4 regions of the Sediminibacillus sp. JSM 1682029 genome follow, and region 1 is predicted to be linked to each of the others. Evidence: riboswitches for the same ligand, from Rfam matches in the RefSeq annotation. Region 1 holds a riboswitch; each other region holds the start of a gene.
What was found. Region 1 has a riboswitch for thiamine pyrophosphate ahead of tenA (thiaminase II). Riboswitches for the same ligand answer to the same signal wherever they lie in the genome.
Positions count from the first base shown of each region.

Region 1 (4,998 bases):
CCCGGCCCTTTTCCCTAAACTGAAACATGGTTATGCCGCCGGCTAACGCCTGCTCCAAAACGGCTAACGGATTTCCGGTGCAATTATTACTTCCCATGATAAAGTAGACTTGTAAAGACTGACGTAAGAGCATCCGTTATCCATCCACCTGTTTCAACTGCATTTTTTCCAGCCACCCTTTCTCATCCAACCGATACAGGCAATCAAGAAATGCTCGCTGAAAACTGCCCGGTCCATCACTCATGGAAGCGGCCATTTCGGCAGCTGCCCCATAATAGCTGACAGCAGCTCCAGCGACTGGCAGTTTTTCTCTTCCCACTGCTAAAAAGGCAGCAATCACTGAACTGAGCAGGCATCCTGCCCCGGTAATTTTCGTCTGCAATTGATGGCCATTCCTGCTTACATATATAGTTTCTCCATCCGTGATGATGTCTTGTTCTCCAGTAAGCACCACAGCTGTTTCCAGCTGCTTCGCGGCCTCAACTGCTATCTTTTGGGCATCACCTTGAAAAGCTGAGTCAACACCTTTCATTTCTGCATCTGCCCCGGCCAGAAAAGCAATTTCCCCTGCATTGGCACGAATCAATGATACATCGATTTCTTCCAGGATTCTCAAGGCAATCATGTTACGATAGGAGGTTGCTCCGACTCCTACTGGATCAAACACGACTGGAATCCCCTTTTGATTTGCTGCCTGTCCTGCCTTGATCATCGCATTTACCTGCGATGCAGTCAGCGTGCCGATATTCAATACTAGCGCGTCGGCTATTACTGCCATGTCAGCGGCTTCTTCTTCCGCATTGGCCATGACGGGGGAAGCCCCCATGGCCAGCAGCCCATTTGCCGTGAAATTGGTGACGACTTGGTTGGTGATATTGTGGATCAACGGTTGCTTATCTCTCACGTTCGTTAGTAAACTGGTATTCTCATTCATTGGACTCCACTCCTTCCTTCAGGCCGGGAAGCCCGTGTATCCGGTAACCCCAATGGTTGGTCGGACCGTTACCCTTGCCGATTCCCAAGGTATGATGAATCGCTGCGGTGATGAATTCCTTGCCTGTCGAAACCGCTTCGTATATTTCTCTTCCTTTTGCCAGCTCGGATGCGATGACCGCAGAAAATGTACAGCCCGTTCCATGGGTATGCTTGGTATCCACCCTTGGCGACTGAAACAAATGATATTCCTGTTTGTCATATAAAACATCAATAGCTTCTCCCGATAAATGTCCACCTTTCACAACTGCAGCTCCGGCTCCAAGCTCTTCCACAATCAGCTTGGCTGCCCGCTTGGCATCTGAAAGATTTCTTATCGGAAACTCGACCAGCATTTCCGCTTCCGGAATGTTCGGCGTCGCAATAGTAGCCAAAGGAATCAATTTATCCCTGACCGTCTGTCTTGATTTCTCTTCCATCAGAGCGTGACCGCTCTTGGCCACCATGACCGGGTCGATTACATATGGAGACTGTCGTTTTATCAATTTATCTGCTATCAGTTCCATCATATCGCTCGTAGCAATCATTCCCGTTTTTACCGCATCGGGAGTGATATCCTCAAATACGGCATCCAGCTGTTTTTCGATAAAATCGACTGACAAATGCTGGACATCCTTGACTCCCATGGTGTTTTGGGCCACTACAGAGGTGACCACACTCATCCCGTATACTTCTCTTTCCTGGAAACTTTTCAAATCTGCCTGTATGCCGGCTCCTCCAGTTGGATCTGTTCCGGCAATGGTCAAAGCACTTGCAATCATGCGGTTCCCCCCTTTTTTCAGTTTTAATGCAACGGCTGGATCTGTTGATTGGTAAGCACAGAGAATGGCCATGCTTCCTGTGTATAGGCCATTTCCCAAAAGTTGTATTCCAACAGGCAGCTTTTCAAAAAGGCCTGGGCCGCTTTTTGTTTCTCCCGTTCACTGGCATTGGCTGCCCAGCGGTCGATTTTCCTGCATAATTCATGAGTGACTTCTGCAATTTCTCCGTCTGCATAAAAAGAAATCCATTCATAAAACGGATGGGAATTGTCAGGCTGTTTTTCTTCCTTCAATGCCAAACCGATTTCCAGATAAGTCCATGGACATGGAAGCAATGCTGCCAGGGTTTCACCCATCGTTCCGCTGTAGGCGGCTTTGCTCATGTGGGCGACATAGTGATCTGCTGTGGGCGGAAGCGGGCTTCCTTGCAGTTCTTCATAGTTCACCCCTGCCACCCTGCAAAAATTCTCATGCGGATGAATTTCACTGTTGAGGACGAACCCGATTTGTTCCTGGAAAAAAACCATGTCGGACCTGTCCTCACACTTCGAAATCGCCAGGCCGTATATTCGGTTGAATGCAGACAAATATTCATAATCTGCTTTTACATAGTGAATCAAAGCCTGCTTTGGTACAGTTCCTGCGGCTATTCCCCTTATAAAAGGATGCTGCAGGATTCCTTTGAAAACTTCATCTGCCTGTTTTCTCAACTGTTCGGAAAATGTCATGGTAAAAACTCCTCCCTTTTTTTGGAGGAAGTCCGGAACCTCTGGGAAATGGAGGGGAGTCCATATCGGAGAAATAGTGTGCAGTCAGCCGCACAGTTCCCGGAACGCAAAAAAACCGCTCCAGAAAACTGGAGCGGTTTATACAATCTTGGTAAGGTTTATCCATAGATATACGTATCCCGTCTCCACTTTCCTACGCTGGTACTAACCAGTTCAGGTTCTAAGGGACCAAGGTTATTCCTTATCTCAGCCTTACAGGCGCCCCTAGTGGACTTCCAAAATATTTAACTACTTTCACTAAAACATGAATGGACCATAATGTCAAACAAGCCACGATCATGTGAAATATTCGATTGTTGCCTTTGGAAAAAGCTTGTGGATGGTCGACTTCAATACATCTTTCATTTCTTCCTGTTCCTCGTCCTTATAGACGTACTTGCCAATACCATACCTGCCCCATTTCCATTTTCGCTTTGATTCGTCCAACTCCAGTTTGGTCATCGGATAATTTTTTTCAATGACCCGTTTAGCGGGCTGCGTAAACCGATGCTGGATCAGTTCGAATGTCAGATCTTTTTTTGCGGAAGATGGAAGTGCATCTGCCAGCCTTTCCAGCATTTCCGGATAGCCTTCCTGCCAGCCTTCATGCAAGTAAATCGGCGCAACGATAAAACCGAGCGGATAACCGGCCTCTGCCACTTTGACCGCTGCTCCGATCCGCTCGGCAAGTCTTGAGGTCCCCGGTTCAAAGTACTTGATTACATAATCATCATTGATACTGAATCGGAACCTGGTCCTGCCGTTATGTTCGGCATCCAGAAGGTGATCGACATGGGCAAACTTGGTCACAAAGCGAAGTTTCCCGTAAGTCGATTTTCCAAAATACTCGATTGCCCGTTTCAACGTGTGGGTCAGGTGATCAATCCCGACGATATCCGAAGTACAGGAAGCCTCGAATCGCGTAAATTCAGGCGCCCTGTCACGCATGTATTTTTCCGCTGCGTCAAAAATTTCCTCGGTGTTGACATAAGTCCGGATGTACGGCTTGCTGCCCATCGTCGTTTGCAAGTAACAATAATGGCAGTGCCCCATGCACCCCGTCGCGAACGGAATCGCATATTCAGCAGAAGGCTTGGAGGTATCAAATTTCAGTGTCTTTCTTATCCCTACAACGAGGGTGGATTTTGCATTGCGGTACTTCTGAAAATCGTTTTCACCCGGCAAATTGCGGACCTGATTATGGGAGGTCGTTTCCCGGATTTCGATCCCCATCCCGTTAAATTTATCGACAAGTTCGCGGCCAAGGGGATACTCCATGGCCTTCGGTTCCACATATACCAACTGCGGGACAAAAGGTTTAACCATGCAACCCCTCCGAATCCTCGGTACCAAACGCAGCCTGGTATGCATGTTCTGCTTCCTGTTCCGAGCGGTACACCGCCACTTCTTCCGTCAAGGGATAGTATGTATCATACAAAAACAACGCCAGTTCATTTCCATTTTCCGGATCAGCCACGACGGCAGCCTCCTGCACATTGGCCACCCCTTGCACATGCGGATTCCGGATGATCACATAGACCACCTCACCAGGCATATAACCCTGATTATATTCCATCATCTCACCCAACTCTCCATCAAGATAACCTTATTATCCCAATCCCCCCAAAAAATAAACGGGGTCAGTCCCCATCAACCCCAGAAATCCCACCGACATGTTCCAGGACCGGGCTTCGGGGACAGACCCCATCTATACACGCGGCCGCCCGTGAACCACCATATACACTCGAAATGACGTATAAACTTACTATATGTTGACGAATCCGCCTTTCGGGGACTGGCCCCATTTTCACTATCTTTACAAATCTATCTCGTATTGTCCCTTTGTGGGGACTGACCCCCATTCTCCTGTTTCGGCCAAATTCCCTTCGGAAGTGTCCATTAGAAAGGGGGTGGTTCCATAAGTCGGTGAAAGACTTTTGGAACCGCCCCCTTTTTTATTCGGGTATGCCGATGGCTTCTAATGGCCATATCCTCAATTTGACATCGCCGATGACGCTTTCATCTTTGATGAATCCAAAGTATCTGCTATCTTTGCTGACCAGTCGATTGTCTCCCAGAACGAAAAGGCAGCCTTCCGGTACAGTGCTTTTGCCGGCAATCTCTTTCAGTGTAAAATCGTTTGTGAGATACTGGCTTTGCGATAAACTTTTTTTGTATTCTTCCAAGTACGGTTCATCCACTTGCTTGTCATTGATATAAAGGACATCTTCCTTCATTTCGACTTTGTCGCCCGGCAGGCCGATGACCCGTTTTACATAAGCATCGTCAGAGTCGGGTGCCTGAAAGGCAATTTCATCGAACCGTTCAACTTTTCCTATTTTGCTGAGGATGATACGATCACCATCATGCAAAGTCGGCATCATCGACTCACCTTCCACAATCGATGGCGTAATCAAAAAATGACGGCATACGATGACAACTGTTAGTGCCACCAAAATAGTTTTCAGCCAGGATAG
Region 1 covers NZ_JBEWYY010000013.1:68,192-73,189, forward strand. Annotated here, with positions in the region: gene thiE (thiamine phosphate synthase) at 1-133, opposite strand, end outside; gene thiM (hydroxyethylthiazole kinase) at 137-934, opposite strand; gene thiD (bifunctional hydroxymethylpyrimidine kinase/phosphomethylpyrimidine kinase) at 927-1,754, opposite strand; gene tenA (thiaminase II) at 1,778-2,482, opposite strand; TPP riboswitch at 2,656-2,758, opposite strand; gene splB (spore photoproduct lyase) at 2,819-3,847, opposite strand; gene ABVF09_RS17555 (transcriptional regulator SplA domain-containing protein) at 3,840-4,097, opposite strand; gene lepB (signal peptidase I) at 4,477-4,998, opposite strand, start outside.

Region 2 (4,998 bases), on a different contig from region 1:
TAATAGGAGAAAGCAAAATGCCGTTCCGGAAATGCCCTGTTGCCACATACAACCCTTCGTACGCTGGATGCTCCCCTAAATAAGGAAGACCATCTGAAGTTTGCGGCCGAATACCAGCCCAGGCTTTTTCCCATTCTGCATGTATGATTTCAGGAACTAGTTTTTTCGCCTGCTCCATCAGATAAGAAATCCCACCCACTGTCACGGTTTGATCAAAGGTATTTGGTCGGACCGTGGCCCCTACCAGAAGGCGACCGCCTTTTTTGGGTACCAGATAACAGCTATGAGAAAAAATCGTTCCAGTCAGTAATGGTCGATGGGCGACCACGGAAAAGCACTCTCCTTTTACGGGATAAGTGTTGAAGGGAATTTCCGAATCAGGCAACAGGGATTCACTCCATGCCCCTCCCGTCAAAATCACCTTGTCACTCTCGAAGCTCCCTCCACTTGTCCTTACTCCTGCTATTTTTCCGTTGTCAAAAAGAAAAGCGAAAACTTCCGTAAACTCCCTTATTTCCACCCCCAGCACTGCAGCTGCTTTCAAAAAACCAAGCGTTATTTGCGGCGCTGCTACCTGCCCATCTTTTTCAATATACATCGCGCCCCGGATTGCTGAGGATAGGGCAGGCTCTCTCCTTCGTACTTCTTCCCGACTTATCCATTTTGCTTGTTCACCTGTCCGGTTTTGGAGTTCAATAACATGCTTAAAACGGTTTTCTTCCTCATCTGTCAAAGCCACTTTGTACATTCCTTTGTTTACTAATTCGATATCCATTCCGGTTAATTTTTTTATTTCCTTTGCAAGAGCAGGAAACATCGACCTGCTTTTCTTTGCCAAGTGGAACAAGGGACCATCTTCCTCCAGTTCAGCCTGTGCCGCCAGCATCCCCGCAGCCGCTCCAGAAGCTTTGCTTGCCAGGCGGTCCTTTTCCAGCAAAAGAACTTTTTTCCCTCTTTTGGCCAGGTTATACGCGACAGACCCCCCATTGACCCCTCCGCCAATCACAATACAATCGTACTTATCAGGCATTAAAAGTCCTCCTTTCCGCTTAGCACTTCCTATCTAAACTTGTTTGAGATAGAAAGTCGGGAAACATATTCTTTCACTTTCCCCAGAGGCTGGTTCGCCTCCAAAACACCCGACATCACAGCTACCCCTTTCGCACCAGCTTCCATCACCTCGTTTACATTGCCAGGTTTGATTCCTCCTATCGCTATCACCGGCATAGAGACAGACGATGAAACTGACCGTAATTGTTCCACTCCTCGTGGTGCTGATTCTGGTTTGGACTGGGTGGAAAAAACATGGCCAAAGAATGCATAATCAGCACCTTGCTTTTGAGCCAACGTTGCTTCTTCAAGGGAGTGAACCGAACAACCAACGCGGAATTCAGGGAAATTTCCCTTCACTGGGCCGATCGGTAAAGAATGATACGCTAAATGAACACCGTAGACCTTCATCACATGGGCAACGTCTAACCGGTCATTTACGATGATTTTAGAAATGGGAACTTGATTGTCTAGTAACAATTTAATCAGTTGATAGATTTCCATAGCCGTTTTATGCTTCTCACGGATATGAATAGCGGTTATGTATGGATGTATGTCCCCTGCGATTTTGGCTAATTTTTCTGGTCGTTGATTTCCGGTAGAAACGATATGCAGCTCTCCATTCCCCATAACCCTCCCCCCTTGGCTAGCGCTGTCTTTAATGAACTGCAGCTCCTTCGTCATATTTTCCATCGATTCGCGGGACGCAAAAAGGCCACCCGGATATAGGGGTGGCCTTTTAGTCAATATATTATAAACAGTCATAATATAAAAGTTTCAATCCCACTTCCCTACGCTGGTATTTCCCAGATCAGGTTCAAAGGGTCCAGAATACTATCTGTCTCAGCCTTATACGGCACCCCTAGTGTAAACATATGTGATTTTCATTAAGTATAACATAGCTCTTTTTTCAAGACTAGGATATAAGTGTAAATACAGGAAAAGCTCTTTCGGATTCAACAAACCACTCACCACTGGTCGCATAACCCTCTATTCATTCAAGAAACGACAGTAACATAGAATATGTTTCCCATTTCCCGCGTCACAAAAGGGACTGATTGATTTTATCACGTCTATTTAGTTGAGTCTCTCTTTGTAAATGCGTGAAGTGCCGCGAGATGCCATACTAGGTAACACATCACCATTAAATGAAATCCATAAAAAACCAATGAAGCTCGGATGAAGCACCTCATTGGTTACTATGCTAAAGAGATTTATAATTCTCTAATTTTGTTCATAATCATCCGCTGCTCGACGGATGCAACCAATCTCCTTGTGTCGGCTACCGTATCCGGGTTCACGCTCACACTGTCGATTCCTTCCTGGATAAGGAATTCTGTAAATTCGGGATACAAGGAGGGTCCCTGCCCACAGATAGAAACGCTCTTATGATGTTTATGTGCCCCTTGTATCAACATTTTGATTGCCTTCTTCACAGCAGGATTGCGTTCATCAAAGTAACCCATGGTGTTCAGAATTCCCGAATCCCGATCGGAGCCAAGTACCAACTGGGTCAGATCATTACTCCCGATACTAAACCCGTCAACCATTTTCGCGAATTCTTCCGCTTCGAATATGACGGATGGCACTTCGGCCATAATCCAAATTTTGAATTGTTGATCTTGTATGAGACCTTCCTCTGCCATGATTTCTTTGACTCTCTTTACTTCCCAAGTAGTCCTGACGAAAGGAAGCATGGTCCACACATTTATCAGTCCATAGTCTTCCCTTACTTTTTTTATGGCGCGGCATTCCAGCCTGAAACCTTCCTCGTATTCCGGAGATATATAACGGGAAACCCCTCTCCACCCGATCATCGGATTGGCTTCAATCGGTTCTACTTCTTCCCCGCCTTTTAATCCTCTGAATTCGTTGGAACGGAAGTCGCTCAACCTTACTACAACAGGCTTAGGGTAAACGTCTTGCGCTACCTTGGTGATGCCCTCGGCCATTTTATCGATAAATTGCTTTTCTTCGCCATTTCGCAATAGATACATAGGATGGGCGCCGACAAGGTGGGTGAAAATGAATTCTGTACGCATCAGTCCTATTCCATCGAACGGCAGGTCTTTGTATTTTCCGATCAAATCCGGCTCACCAAGATTCATGTAAACCTTCGTCCCGGTAATCGGAGCCAGCTGATGAAGATTCATTTGGTCGATAACGGATGGTGTCTGGTTTCTTTCTTTATCTTTTTCCTCCTTTTCCTCTAATATGCCTTGATAAACGACACCTCGTGTGGCATCCACAGTGACTTCCATTCCTTCTTTCAATACTTCGGTTGCATTGTTGGACCCGACAATACAGGGAATGCCGAACTCTCTGGAAACAATGGCAGCGTGACAAGTCCGGCCGCCTTCGTTGGTCACAACGGCTGCAGCTTTTTTCATGGCCGGCATCATGTCCGGATTGGTCATGATGGTTACCAGGATATCCCCTTCTTCCACCTTCGAAATTTCGGTGATATCTTTGATTTTCCTTACCTTCCCACTTCCCCTGCCCGGAGATGCAGCAAGCCCCCGCAAAAGCGCCACTCGTTTTATTTCCACTTGTTCCTTCACACCCGTTTCCTCCTTTTTTAACGTGGTAATCGGTCGAGCCTGTAAAATATATAATTCATTGGTGTCACCATCGATCGCCCACTCGATATCCTGTGGAGAGTGATACATTTTTTCGATTCGCAGTGCATCAGCAGAGAGTCGACTGATTTCTGTTGCTGTCAGGCATTGTTGCGTTACCAGGTCTTCCCCCAGGAATTCTTTGACGGCGACTTTTGACGTTCCGACTGCTTTCTCGTTTTTGACAACAAGGAAGTTTTTCGTGGCAATATGCTTTTCCACAACCCTATTATTCTTTTTATCAACGATATATTCGTCAGGAGAGACCATCCCGGAAACGACGGATTCACCCAGCCCCCAGCTGGCATTGATCATCATCTGGTTATGGTTTTCTGTCACAGGATTGGAGGTAAAGAGCACACCGGCTTTTTTACTGTTCACCATTTTCTGGACCACAGCGCAAAGAGACACATCGAAGTGGTCGAAATGCTGTTTCTCGCGATAATAAATGGCACGTGCCGTCCAAAGGGATGCCCAACACTTTTTAACGTGCCGGATCACTTCCGAAATCCCTTTAATTTCTAAGTACGTATCCTGTTGTCCTGCAAAGGATGCTTCAGGCAAGTCCTCCGCTGTTGCGGAACTTCTAACCGCTACAAACAAGTCATCCACTTGAAGGCTTGACTGAAATGTTGCGTACGCTTCACGAATTTCTTCTTCAATCGCTTTCAAGATATCGGTTTGAAGAATCAATTCCCGGATCAGAGCACTTGCGCTCTGAAGCTGGGCGTTATTCTCCATATCCAGCTGTTTTATCTCTTCGAGTATTTGTTTATCCAGGTTACGTTCCTTAACAAAATCGCTATATGCTTCCGCGGTTACACAAAAACCAGGAGGCACCCTGATTCCTCCATTGGTGAGTTCACCTAAGTTAGCCCCTTTCCCGCCCACCAGGGGAATATCTCCTTTACGGATCTCGTTGAACCAGCGAATGTACCGCTTCTCTGCCATCTACATCTCCTCCAGCTTCGTTTTTAAAATTAGTATATCATAATATTTAAATTATGTTATACTAATTTAAGTTTTTTTGGTGATTATGTTTCACAATTAATCAATAGGATATTGCTGGTGTTGCATTTGTTATTTCAAAAGTCAGAGGATTTTTGTAGAGATGCAGCTGAGCTAGGGTTTACAAAAACGAGAGAGAGGCGACCTGGATTCATTATTTAAAGACGCGCTGTAATCCGGTGTCCGACTTTTTTCTTCTCCATAAAATGAAAACCTTTGGGCTTTTCGATTTCCACCTTTTATATAGGAATAACATGGCTTATAATGAATTTATTGTGTTTTTTTCATAACACGTACTTGGTGGAGTGGAAAGGGGAGGGGA
Region 2 covers NZ_JBEWYY010000008.1:145,835-150,832, forward strand. Annotated here, with positions in the region: gene thiO (glycine oxidase ThiO) at 1-1,030, opposite strand, end outside; gene tenI (thiazole tautomerase TenI) at 1,060-1,680, opposite strand; TPP riboswitch at 1,822-1,924, opposite strand; gene ppsA (phosphoenolpyruvate synthase) at 2,265-4,619, opposite strand.
Region 2: it holds a riboswitch for thiamine pyrophosphate, as region 1 does, so the genes downstream of both, tenI (thiazole tautomerase TenI) here and tenA (thiaminase II) in region 1, are expected to answer to the same signal.

Region 3 (4,998 bases), on a different contig from region 1:
ATTGATTGGGAGTTTTCTCGAGTTGCTGGAAGTCGTCAGTGAAGAAATGGATACGATACAAAGCAACCTGGAAATGGAGACTTCTTGTCAGATGGGATGTGCGTTTTGCTGCTATTATCCTATTATTGTCAACAAGATGGAAGCAAAACTGATGAAGCAGACGATAGCTTCATTTCCTGAACAGCGCAGGAAGAAACTTTACGCTCACATCGATTCTTATTTCCAAAAATACAGCAAGCAGCTGGAAGAACTGTCAGCCATTGAAACGGAAACCGACCAGGAATTCAAACTAGCCTACCGGGAAAAACAACTGCCATGCGTGATGCTCGATACAAAAACCAATCAATGCATGGCGTATGAAATCAGACCGATTCCTTGCCGGACTTACGTGAATTTTGCTGATCCAAAAGTTTGTCAGCAAAACATCATGCCGAAAGAAACCGTGAGCTTTGAATTTTTATATGGCGAGTATATGGGCGCACTCAACGAATTTCTGCAATACCTTTATGAAGAAGAAGGTACAGCCTTCGTTGATTATCCAGACGACCTCTACGCCCAAGATTACCTGTTCAACTGGCTTAAAGACTACAGATTCGATGATGGGGCCGATGCCGGGGTCAGTCCCCGATGACCTAATTCCTCTCAATCTGAACGTTTTGGGGACTGACCCCAAATGGGGGACTGCAGCATCACTAAATGGGCTGAATGTTGACAGGACGGGGCTCGAGGGTTGTGAAGGTCTGACCCCGATTCCATAGGTTGTCCCTTTAATTTGGTGAGGGGGTCAGTCCCTCTCGCTGTTACTGGGTAATAATGAATGGCTCGTAGGGACTGACCCCCAAATCATCCGAATGTTTATTCTTTCATTCTGTTTTTGACGAGCTGCATGCGTTCGTTGAATAAGGTCGGATAGGACATGTAACCGAGCAGGATGCTGGTGACCACGGCTGTTGTCAGGATCAGGAACAAAATTAACAATTGAAATTGAACGGCTTGAACTGGGTCTGCACCTGCTATGATTTGGCCGCTCATCATTCCCGGGAGCTGGACGAGTCCGATGGTTTTTTGGCTCTCTATGGTCGGTATGGTACTTGCTTTGATGGAAGTGATCAGTTGGCGATGGATCGCTTGTTTAGGTGTACCCCCCAATGAGAGGATCAATTCTGTTTCGTCCTCGTGGTCTTCCACCTCTGAAGTAAATCGATTCAAAAACAGGATCGACAACACCATGGAATTACCGATGATCATTCCGCTGATTGGAATGATATATTGCGGAGTGGGCGGAGTAATCGACAGCCCGAGCAGAATTCCTTGGGTAAGGACTTCCACGACTACAAAGGTAAGAACCAGCTTCCATGTGATCCCCTGGATTGAGCGGCCTTTCCTGCGTGCGTTTTGGGTGGCTGCCGCGATCATCAGGACGACCATCAACAGGATGTACAGCATATTTTCAGCGTCGAATACATACTGCAAAAGATACCCGACTGCCAGAAGCTGGATAATCGAGCGGACTGCAGCGATGATTGTATCTTTTTCCAGTTCCAGTTTCAATGCTTTCGATAATAAAAGCGGAATGAGAACGAAAATGAGAGCGAGGGACAAAGTAAGATAATTCATTTAGTCCTCCCCCTTTACAAACCGTCTGACTTGTTCATTGGATGGGTCATTCAACAGACTGCTTTCCCCTGTCTCTACAACCTCGCCAGCGATCATCACCCAGGTATAGTCTCCGAGGTTTTTTGCCTGTTGGAGGTTGTGGGTGATCCAAATCATCGTCGTGCCATACTTTTCATTTATTTTGACAATCAGCTCTTCGATGTCTTGTTGGGAAACTCGGTCAAGCGAAGCGGTGATTTCATCCAAAAGTAAGATATCCGGCCGGTTGACTAGAGTGCGTGCAATTGACAACTTTTGCCGCTGACCACCAGATAAATCTTTAATGTTCTGTTGAAGGATGTCCTGCTTCAGACCGACTAAGTCCAACAATTCTAATGCCTTCTCCCGGCGAAGTTCTTCTCCCTGCAGTTTGAGAGGAAGAGTTAGGTTATCGAAAACACTTCCACTTATCATGGTAGCGCTTTGCAAGGCAATTCCGACTTTCCTGCGAAGCTCGACAGGATGATATTTTTCAATATGTTTGTCCTCCACATAAATATCTCCAGAACTGGTTTTACGCAGGCCGTTGATCAACCGGAATAAACTCGTTTTACCAGCACCGGATGGCCCGACCAAGGTTGTGATTTTTCCTTCAGGAAAAGAGCCGGTTACTTGTTTTAATATTTCCTGTCCATCGGCAGCGTAAGTTACATTTTCTAGACGAACGGCCTCCTTGACTGTCACTGGCATGAATGATTCTCCTTCTCTCTAGTTTGCAAGTACAATCAGTTTCCCCAATATAGACGGTTCCTATTTTCCCTTTGTACCAGATCAATTTTAACAAATATCCTGAAGATTTGCTGACCGAATCGATGCTGTCTATATGAAGAATCTACGCAAAACTCTACCACCCTCAGGGAGAATCAGGTATAATAAAATTAGCGCAACACACAATTACATAAGCGAAACCACAAGGGGAGCTATATGCTGAGAGTGAACGGAACTGTTCTGACCCTTTGAACCTGTTAGTTAATGCTAGCGCAGGGATGTGGATGATGGTGGATCGGATTCTGGCTGTCTGCATACATGTTCTCCCTTGGTGTTTCGTTTGGAAAAGGGGAGTTTTTTTATATGTTGAAAAAGTTGGGTTTGGTTGCATTGATTGAAGCATCATTTTTCGCTGCACTGGCATTTGTTTTTGACTTGCTGCCTTCAATCAGATTGTCGCCATCGATTTCCATCTCGTTCGCCATGGTACCGGTTCTACTGCTTGCTTTCAGAAGGGGCTTCGTTGTCAGTGCTCTTGCCGGCCTTATTTGGGGATTATTGCAAGTAGCGCTTGGGGATGCCGCACGCTCTTTTCTGACGCCTTTACAAGGATTTATCGAATACTTTGTCGCTTTTGCATTCGTTGGGTTTGCCGGCCTTTTTTATCAACCGGTTCAGACTGCATTTCGCAAGGGGAGGAAAAGAACCGCTTTATGTCTCGTGACTGCTGCTGTTTTTGTCGGCAGTATCGCACGTTATTTTTGGCATTTCATCGCCGGTTTCATATTTTGGGGTGAATATGCGCCCGAGGGAATGAACCCAGTCTTGTTTTCCTTTATTGCCAACGGGGTGACAGCACTTGGTGCCGCTGTATTGTGTTCTATAGTGACTGTATTGGTAGTAAGCAGTGCACCTTCGTTGATCAAGCCCAAAGTGACTGCCGCCACTGTCACTCCTCCGCGAAAGGCTTCCTGAGAGATAAATAATAGAATGGTTACGGAAGGTAGGGGTAACTCATGGATCCATTGGACATCCTGGACAATTTACAGAGTATAAAGCCTGTCTACCAGCCTATTGTCAGTGCGATCCGTCATTCGGTAGCAGGCTATGAAGTGCTGGGAAGATTCAGGGTCAAAGGAGAATGGGAAAGTCTCGGCCCCTTTTTTCACGATCCGGATGTACCGGAAGAGTTTAAGGTAGAAGTCGATCAACATCTGCTTCAAATCGCTTTAACAGAAATGCTGGACTCAGAAGTTGACGGTTATTTGTTTATAAATCGGAATGCCAAGCAGCTAATGGTGAATGACGGAGAAGACCTGTTGCAGCTGCTGCTCGATTTCGAGGCAAAAGGGTTTGCGATGAACCGTATTGTCATCGAAGTTACGGAGCATGACTTCGATGAGGCGTTTGAAAATTTAAATCATCTCCTGCTTTATTATAAAACATTCGGCATCCAGATCGCAGTCGACCACGTTGGAGCGAAAAGCTCTAACATTGACCGGATCCGCCAGCTGGAACCGCACATATTAAAAATAGATACGGATATCATCCGCCGTCATAACGCGGATGGTTTTCAGGATATCATGCATTCATTATCCATGCTCGCCAGGCGGATCGGAGCGGCTTTATTGTTTGAAAACATAGAAGATAATTTTCAACTGCATTTTGCCTGGAAGCATGGTGGCCGTTTTTACCAGGGATATTACTTGGCAAAACCGGGTTTTACGATGGACAATCAGTCCGTATTAGGGGTGAATGTAACGGATAAGGTATCCGAATACATCCAACGGGAAAAACAACTGGTGGAACAACGTCTGTATCACGTGCTGAATTGGGAGAAAAAAGTGAAAAAAAACCAGGCACAGTGGGAAGGAATCAAAAATGCTGATCATTTTATCGAAGGCTTGACGAGTGACTTTGAGGAAGAGAGTTTCCGGATGTTTATCTGCGATAGTGACGGTCACCAGGTATCTTCCAACTTTCGCAAAAGAGACGGCCATTGGGAAATGGAACCTGACAAAATAGGGTCGAACTGGGCATTCCGTCCTTACTTCCTTGAAAATACTATGCAGATGAAAACGTGGAGTAGAGGGATACTGTCCGAAATCTATTCGGATATTGAAACAAGAGAAATGATTCGAACGTTTAGCTTTCCGCTGACAGATGAGTATTTTTTGTTTATTGATATCCGCTATGCTTTTATATTTGAGAACGAATCGCTGCTAATCTGATCGGGGCAGCCATCACGCACAACATTAGCTATGAGCCTGGCAAATGCCGGGCTTTTTTTGATGGGCAAAAGGGTGGTCATTAGGCCGGAGTAAATGGAGAGATATAGTTCCATTTACTTATTTTCCTGAAAAGTTAGTTCGTTTAATTGATAAACAAAGTTAAGCTGTTTATAATGAAAGGGCTTACAAACTAGAGAAGGGAGTTTATCATATTGCTTCTCTAAGTTTATAAGATGGGAGGGATGAGGAGGGTTTTGTAACTATTTAAAAAGGAGGAAATGATTGATGCTACAAGTCCTACGAAAACCTATAATTGCAGGCCTTGCCTTATCTTTGCTGGTTCCTGTTGGCGCTCGTTCTGTGGTGGCGGAACAAACAGAAAGTGCTGCTAGTGCCTTAGAAG
Region 3 covers NZ_JBEWYY010000001.1:409,147-414,144, reverse strand. Annotated here, with positions in the region: gene ABVF09_RS02035 (YkgJ family cysteine cluster protein) at 1-631, shown strand, start outside; gene ABVF09_RS02030 (ABC transporter permease) at 856-1,617, opposite strand; gene ABVF09_RS02025 (ABC transporter ATP-binding protein) at 1,618-2,346, opposite strand; TPP riboswitch at 2,560-2,660, shown strand; gene thiT (energy-coupled thiamine transporter ThiT) at 2,731-3,339, shown strand; gene ABVF09_RS02015 (EAL domain-containing protein) at 3,381-4,595, shown strand; gene ABVF09_RS02010 (endo-1,4-beta-xylanase) at 4,881-4,998, shown strand, end outside.
Region 3: it holds a riboswitch for thiamine pyrophosphate, as region 1 does, so the genes downstream of both, thiT (energy-coupled thiamine transporter ThiT) here and tenA (thiaminase II) in region 1, are expected to answer to the same signal.

Region 4 (4,998 bases), on a different contig from region 1:
TAGGTGAATTTTTACTCGTGTCTGCAGGCGGAATCATCCTGGGGATCATTTTTGGCTGGCTTCTCAGCAGGGCCGTCCATTATACACATCATAAACAATACCAGGTTATGCTCAGTATTATCGTCGCGTACGGCAGCTTCCATATTGCAGAAAAAATCGGGGTTTCTGGTGTCTTGGCAACTGTCACTGCTGGGATCATGCTCTCCTGGGAATTCGGTAAAACGGAAAAAGAAGACTATTTCCATGAATCACTTGACGGATTTTGGACCATTGTTGAGCCGTCTGTGTTAGCGCTCATTTTCTTGCTTATTGGCATTGATGCGGCAGATTATCTTGCATTTCCAGGCTGGATCCTTGCTTTTATCATTTTTGTTTTATCGCTTGTTGTCCGTTTCCTTGTACTGGCTGGTTTTACGAGCGTCGTTCCTGCCTGGAGAAAAAAATTCAGTGCAGGGGACGTTGGTTTGATTACTTGGTCCGGGATAAAAGGGACGATGTCGGTCGCCCTATTGCTGGGATTAGAAGCTGGGGTGGATAAAGATAATGTTCTAGTTTCATTGACTTTCGCCGCCATATTGTTGTCATTAGTCATTCAAAGTGTCGGCGTCTATCCACTGACAAAAGAAAAAGAAAAATAATCAGCTTGTGAACATTTTTTCTCGACAGATGGTGCCTTTCTTTTCTTAATTGAATAGACTGCAATAGAGGTGAACGCCCATGCAGAAAATTTATTTGGTGCCAGTCGATGACAGTGAGCAATGTCTATCCGCAGTCGACCATGCTGTAGAAGCGGCGCTTGCAAGTGGATATGGAATCCAATTGTTGAACGTCCAGCCGAAAGTCCATACCCAGTATGCGCAATCAAAAGTCGGGATAAAGAAGTTGGAAAACTACAAAAAGGAAACATCCGGCAAAATCCTGGATCGGGCAGAAAAGAGGACAAAGGGGCTGGTGGAGGTTGTATGTAAAACGCGCTGGGGAATCCCTGCAGTGGAAATATGTGAAGAGGCCAAAGGGAAAGCTATAAAGGGAATTTTTCTAGCTCCTAGAAAACCAAAGAAAAAGCTAGGAAGCATCACTTATAAAGTCCTGCAAAAGTCGACTGTACCAGTGACTGTCATTCCAGTTTGACGATAAGCATTGATACTACCGCTTGGCACGACTTTCTATTCGCGCCGGATTTTTGCAGTACAGGGCAGTTTTCGTTATACTTTGTTTAACAAAAAAATGGTGCCGAAGCCTTCAGGGGGAGCCAACTGGCTGAGAGTGGACGTAGTTGTCCAGACCCTTTGAACCTGTTAGGTGATGCTAGCGTAGGGATGGCGGCTTTTTTGATGGCAATGAAGCAATGCAACGGGTATTTCCATCAGGAAGCTTCCCCCGCATTGCTTTTTTGTTGTCGTTAACCAAAATGAAGGGGGTGGGCACTATGGAATCAAGGCAAACACTATTTTTGGTCGAGGTAGCCATTATGTCTGCTATGGCGCTCGTACTTGATATTATTCCTTTCTTGTCGTTCAAAATCTGGCCGCAAGGCGGCTCTGTCTCATTTGCCATGATACCAGTATTCCTTGTTGCTTTCCGATGGGGAGTAAAAGGCGGATTGTTAAGCGGCCTATTGTTCGGGGCTTTTCAAGTCGTGACCGGTACAGCTTATATTCTTACACCTTTACAGGGATTGATTGAATACGGTTTTGCATTTACAGCTCTCGGAACGGCAGGAGTGGTATCTGCAAAAGTACAAGAATCATTGAAAGCTGGAAAAAATTCAGCATTTATTGTGTATATTGTACTTGGAGTGCTTTTGGGATGCACTGGACGCTTTTTGGGTCACTTGTTGGCGGGAGTTTTCTTCTTTTCGGAAAACGCACCCGAAGGACAACCGATTTGGCTTTATTCCGCTGTATATAATGGATCTTACATGCTTCCGGCATTTATTTTGAGTTCGATTGTCATTTCCTTTTTGTTCTACAAACAGCCAAGATTGGCAGAAGCAAGGTCTGGGTCGCAAGGAAAATGAGTATAGGGGAAGTAAAAGGAAGGCGGGATTCTTAATGAAGGAACTTATCGGCAATTGTAATCGTTGTGATGATGCTGTTTACTGTAAAGATGGTTTTTTTGATGGTGTTCTCCATGAGGGGAAACTGCTTTGCATTGTTTGTAGTGAACAAGCCGAATCGGAAGAAGCATCAACGAAAAGATGAATATGTTTTAAGTACATGGATTGGATGTAATGATTAAAGCTTCTCGGACTTGCGGTTTCTTTTTCCGTAAGGAAGCCAAGATAAAAAGGGGCTGCCGCAACAGGAGGGAACTGAAAAACGTCCTTTTTGTTTTCGGCGTTTGTCGGGGGATTTCACAAGTTGCCTGTCAGCGGATGCTTGCCGCAGGGGCGGCCATAGCTGACTATGTCAAGAAGGTCACATGACCAAGTGAATTTTCGCTCGAGTCCTTCCTGCAGCCCTCACTAAAACCTTTTGAAATTACGCGAAAAGCGGTCTGAATGGAGTGAACTCCCATACAGACCGCTTTTTTTAGGATTCTGCCTACCCTGGCATTCCAGTTTTGCTTCCACCTCTTACAGAGTTTCGGTTAATAATTGTTCGACATTATCTGTATTGGTGACCACTAGCAAAACTTTTCCTTCATCTAACTCTTCCTCATAATTGTTGGCTTCCACATCCGACAAACCAACTTCTTTCAGCTTGGTACGAAGCTCGTCTCCTTTTTTATTGAACATATTACCTACGGCGCTCTTTAGATTCATTTCGTTCAATCCGATGGTGTTGGCGTCAGCATTATCTGCAACGCGTTTCGTACGGTCACTGTCATGTGCCAGAACATAAACGTTATCTTTATCAATGCCCTTTTGACTTAGCTTGTTTACATCCTGTTGCAACTGTTCGTCATTCGTATATTTGCGGATAAATGGTGACATTGAAAGTCCTCCTTTTTTATTTTCCATTTCATTAGTAAAATACCCGTCCTGCATAGAACGAAACACTTGGATGGGGGGGCTTAATTCGTTGCCCGGTATCAGAAAAGAGTCAATTTTCAAGTAAAAACATTGTTGTTAAGGGAGGGATGCTCTAAAATAATTACAAGTCATTAAGGGGAGGATGAGGATGGAAAATAAAAAAATAGTAGCAACTTTTTCGATTGTCGGAGTGGATCCGGATACAGGAGAACACGGGATTGCTGTTCAATCAAAGTTTATTGCGGTAGGAGCTGTCGTCCCCTGGGCGAGGGCAGGGGCGGGAGCAGTCGCTACCCAGGCATTTGCCAATCCTTCATACGGCCCGCGGGGGCTTGAGCTCCTTGAAAAAGGTTATGCACCAGAAGAAGTTATCGAACAGTTGATCAAAGATGACCCGCAGAGGGAAGAACGTCAGGTCGGAATAGTGGACGCAAAGGGAAACAGCGCTACTTTCACTGGGAAGCAATGTTATGATTGGGCAGGTGGAATCCATGGCCGAAACTTCGCAGCCCAGGGGAACATCCTTGTAAATGAGGCAACTGTTGCCCAAATGGCGAGAACCTTCGAACAAACGGAGGGGAATCTGGCTGAACGTTTGCTGGCATGTCTGCAAGCGGCACAAGAAGCTGGTGGAGACAGCAGAGGAAAACAGTCGGCGGCACTGTATGTTGTAAAAGAAAAAGGTGGGTATGGCGGTTTGAATGACAGGCTTGTCGATTTACGGGTTGACGACCATCCGGAGCCGATTGAGGAAATCGCGCGTCTTTATCAGCTCCAACAGCTTTATTTTGGAGAGACCAAACCGGACAATATCCTTCCGCTTGAGGGAACTGTAAAGCAGCAGGTGATTTCTGGCTTAATAGGCAAGGGTTATATAAGGAGCGAAGGAGTCTCCGATGAAGAACTTCAGAAGCGCTTGACGGAGTACCTCCATACCGAGAATTTCGAGGAAAGGGAATTAGAAACAGGGAAGATAGATAAAGAAGTATTGGAGTTTTTAAATAAGCAGTAGCTTTAATCTTTAGTCGTCTTAGCCAGGTTGGGCTAAGGCGTTTTTTATAGGGGCGGTTTTGTGTTTTTCCTTGTTTCAAGAAGAAGTCCAAGGAATCCTCCAAGAATGCTTTTCGAGGAACGGAACTCTGTGTACTCCCGTTGCATAGGCTATAGCACTCACACAAGCAGTACCAGTTGAAGGGGGTTCCTTGCTATGGAGTTGACTTTTTCCCATTGGTTGTACGGTTTTTTTACATTTTTAATCATCCTTACCATGATTTTTCGGAAGGGCGTGGTACTGCCGACACTGCTGGGTACCTTTCTAGTTGCCTGGGTTTATAAAGGGAGTCTTATCGGTGGGTTTACTGCTATTTTCAACGCCAACCTTGTAGCGGCTAAAGAATTGTTCAATATCTTTTTGATTATCACTTTTATGGTCGCGCTGCTTCAATCATTAAAAGACTTGGATGCCGACAGACGGATGATTCAGCCGATTCAACGGGTGATGGTCAACGGACATTTAGCTTATTTTGTATTAGTCGGTGTGACTTACGTTATTTCATTATTCTTTTGGCCCACTCCGGCTGTTCCGCTTATTTGCGCACTCCTCGTTCCGGCAGCCATCCGTGCCGGACTTCCTGCAGCAGTGGCAGCAGTGGCTGTGGCTCTTGCCGGGCAAGGAATGGCGTTGTCTTCCGATTATGTGATTCAAGTCGCGCCAGGATTATCTGCCGCATCTGCTGGTGTGGAAACAGCAGACGTATTGGAGAAAGGGCTTATTTTATCTTTGATAACCGGGCTGATCGCTATATCTATTGCTTATTTTGTCAACCGCCGGCACATTCGTTCGCAGGATGATCCCAGAAATGAGAAGGAACTGAGCATGATGAGAGGGGTGGAAGAACAAGATCAATCGATAGAGGGGAAACAGAATGTCCCGTTGGTGGGGAAATTTTTTGCTGTAATTGTTCCATTGTCCATGTTGGCTGTCATGATATATATGGTATCGACAAAGCTGAATTCCGGAA
Region 4 covers NZ_JBEWYY010000001.1:263,721-268,718, reverse strand. Annotated here, with positions in the region: gene ABVF09_RS01360 (cation:proton antiporter) at 1-638, shown strand, start outside; gene ABVF09_RS01355 (universal stress protein) at 718-1,131, shown strand; TPP riboswitch at 1,236-1,337, shown strand; gene thiT (energy-coupled thiamine transporter ThiT) at 1,430-2,020, shown strand; gene ABVF09_RS01345 (hypothetical protein) at 2,055-2,204, shown strand; gene ABVF09_RS01340 (YflT domain-containing protein) at 2,579-2,938, opposite strand; gene ABVF09_RS01335 (DUF1028 domain-containing protein) at 3,126-3,989, shown strand; gene ABVF09_RS01330 (hypothetical protein) at 4,185-4,998, shown strand, end outside.
Region 4: it holds a riboswitch for thiamine pyrophosphate, as region 1 does, so the genes downstream of both, thiT (energy-coupled thiamine transporter ThiT) here and tenA (thiaminase II) in region 1, are expected to answer to the same signal.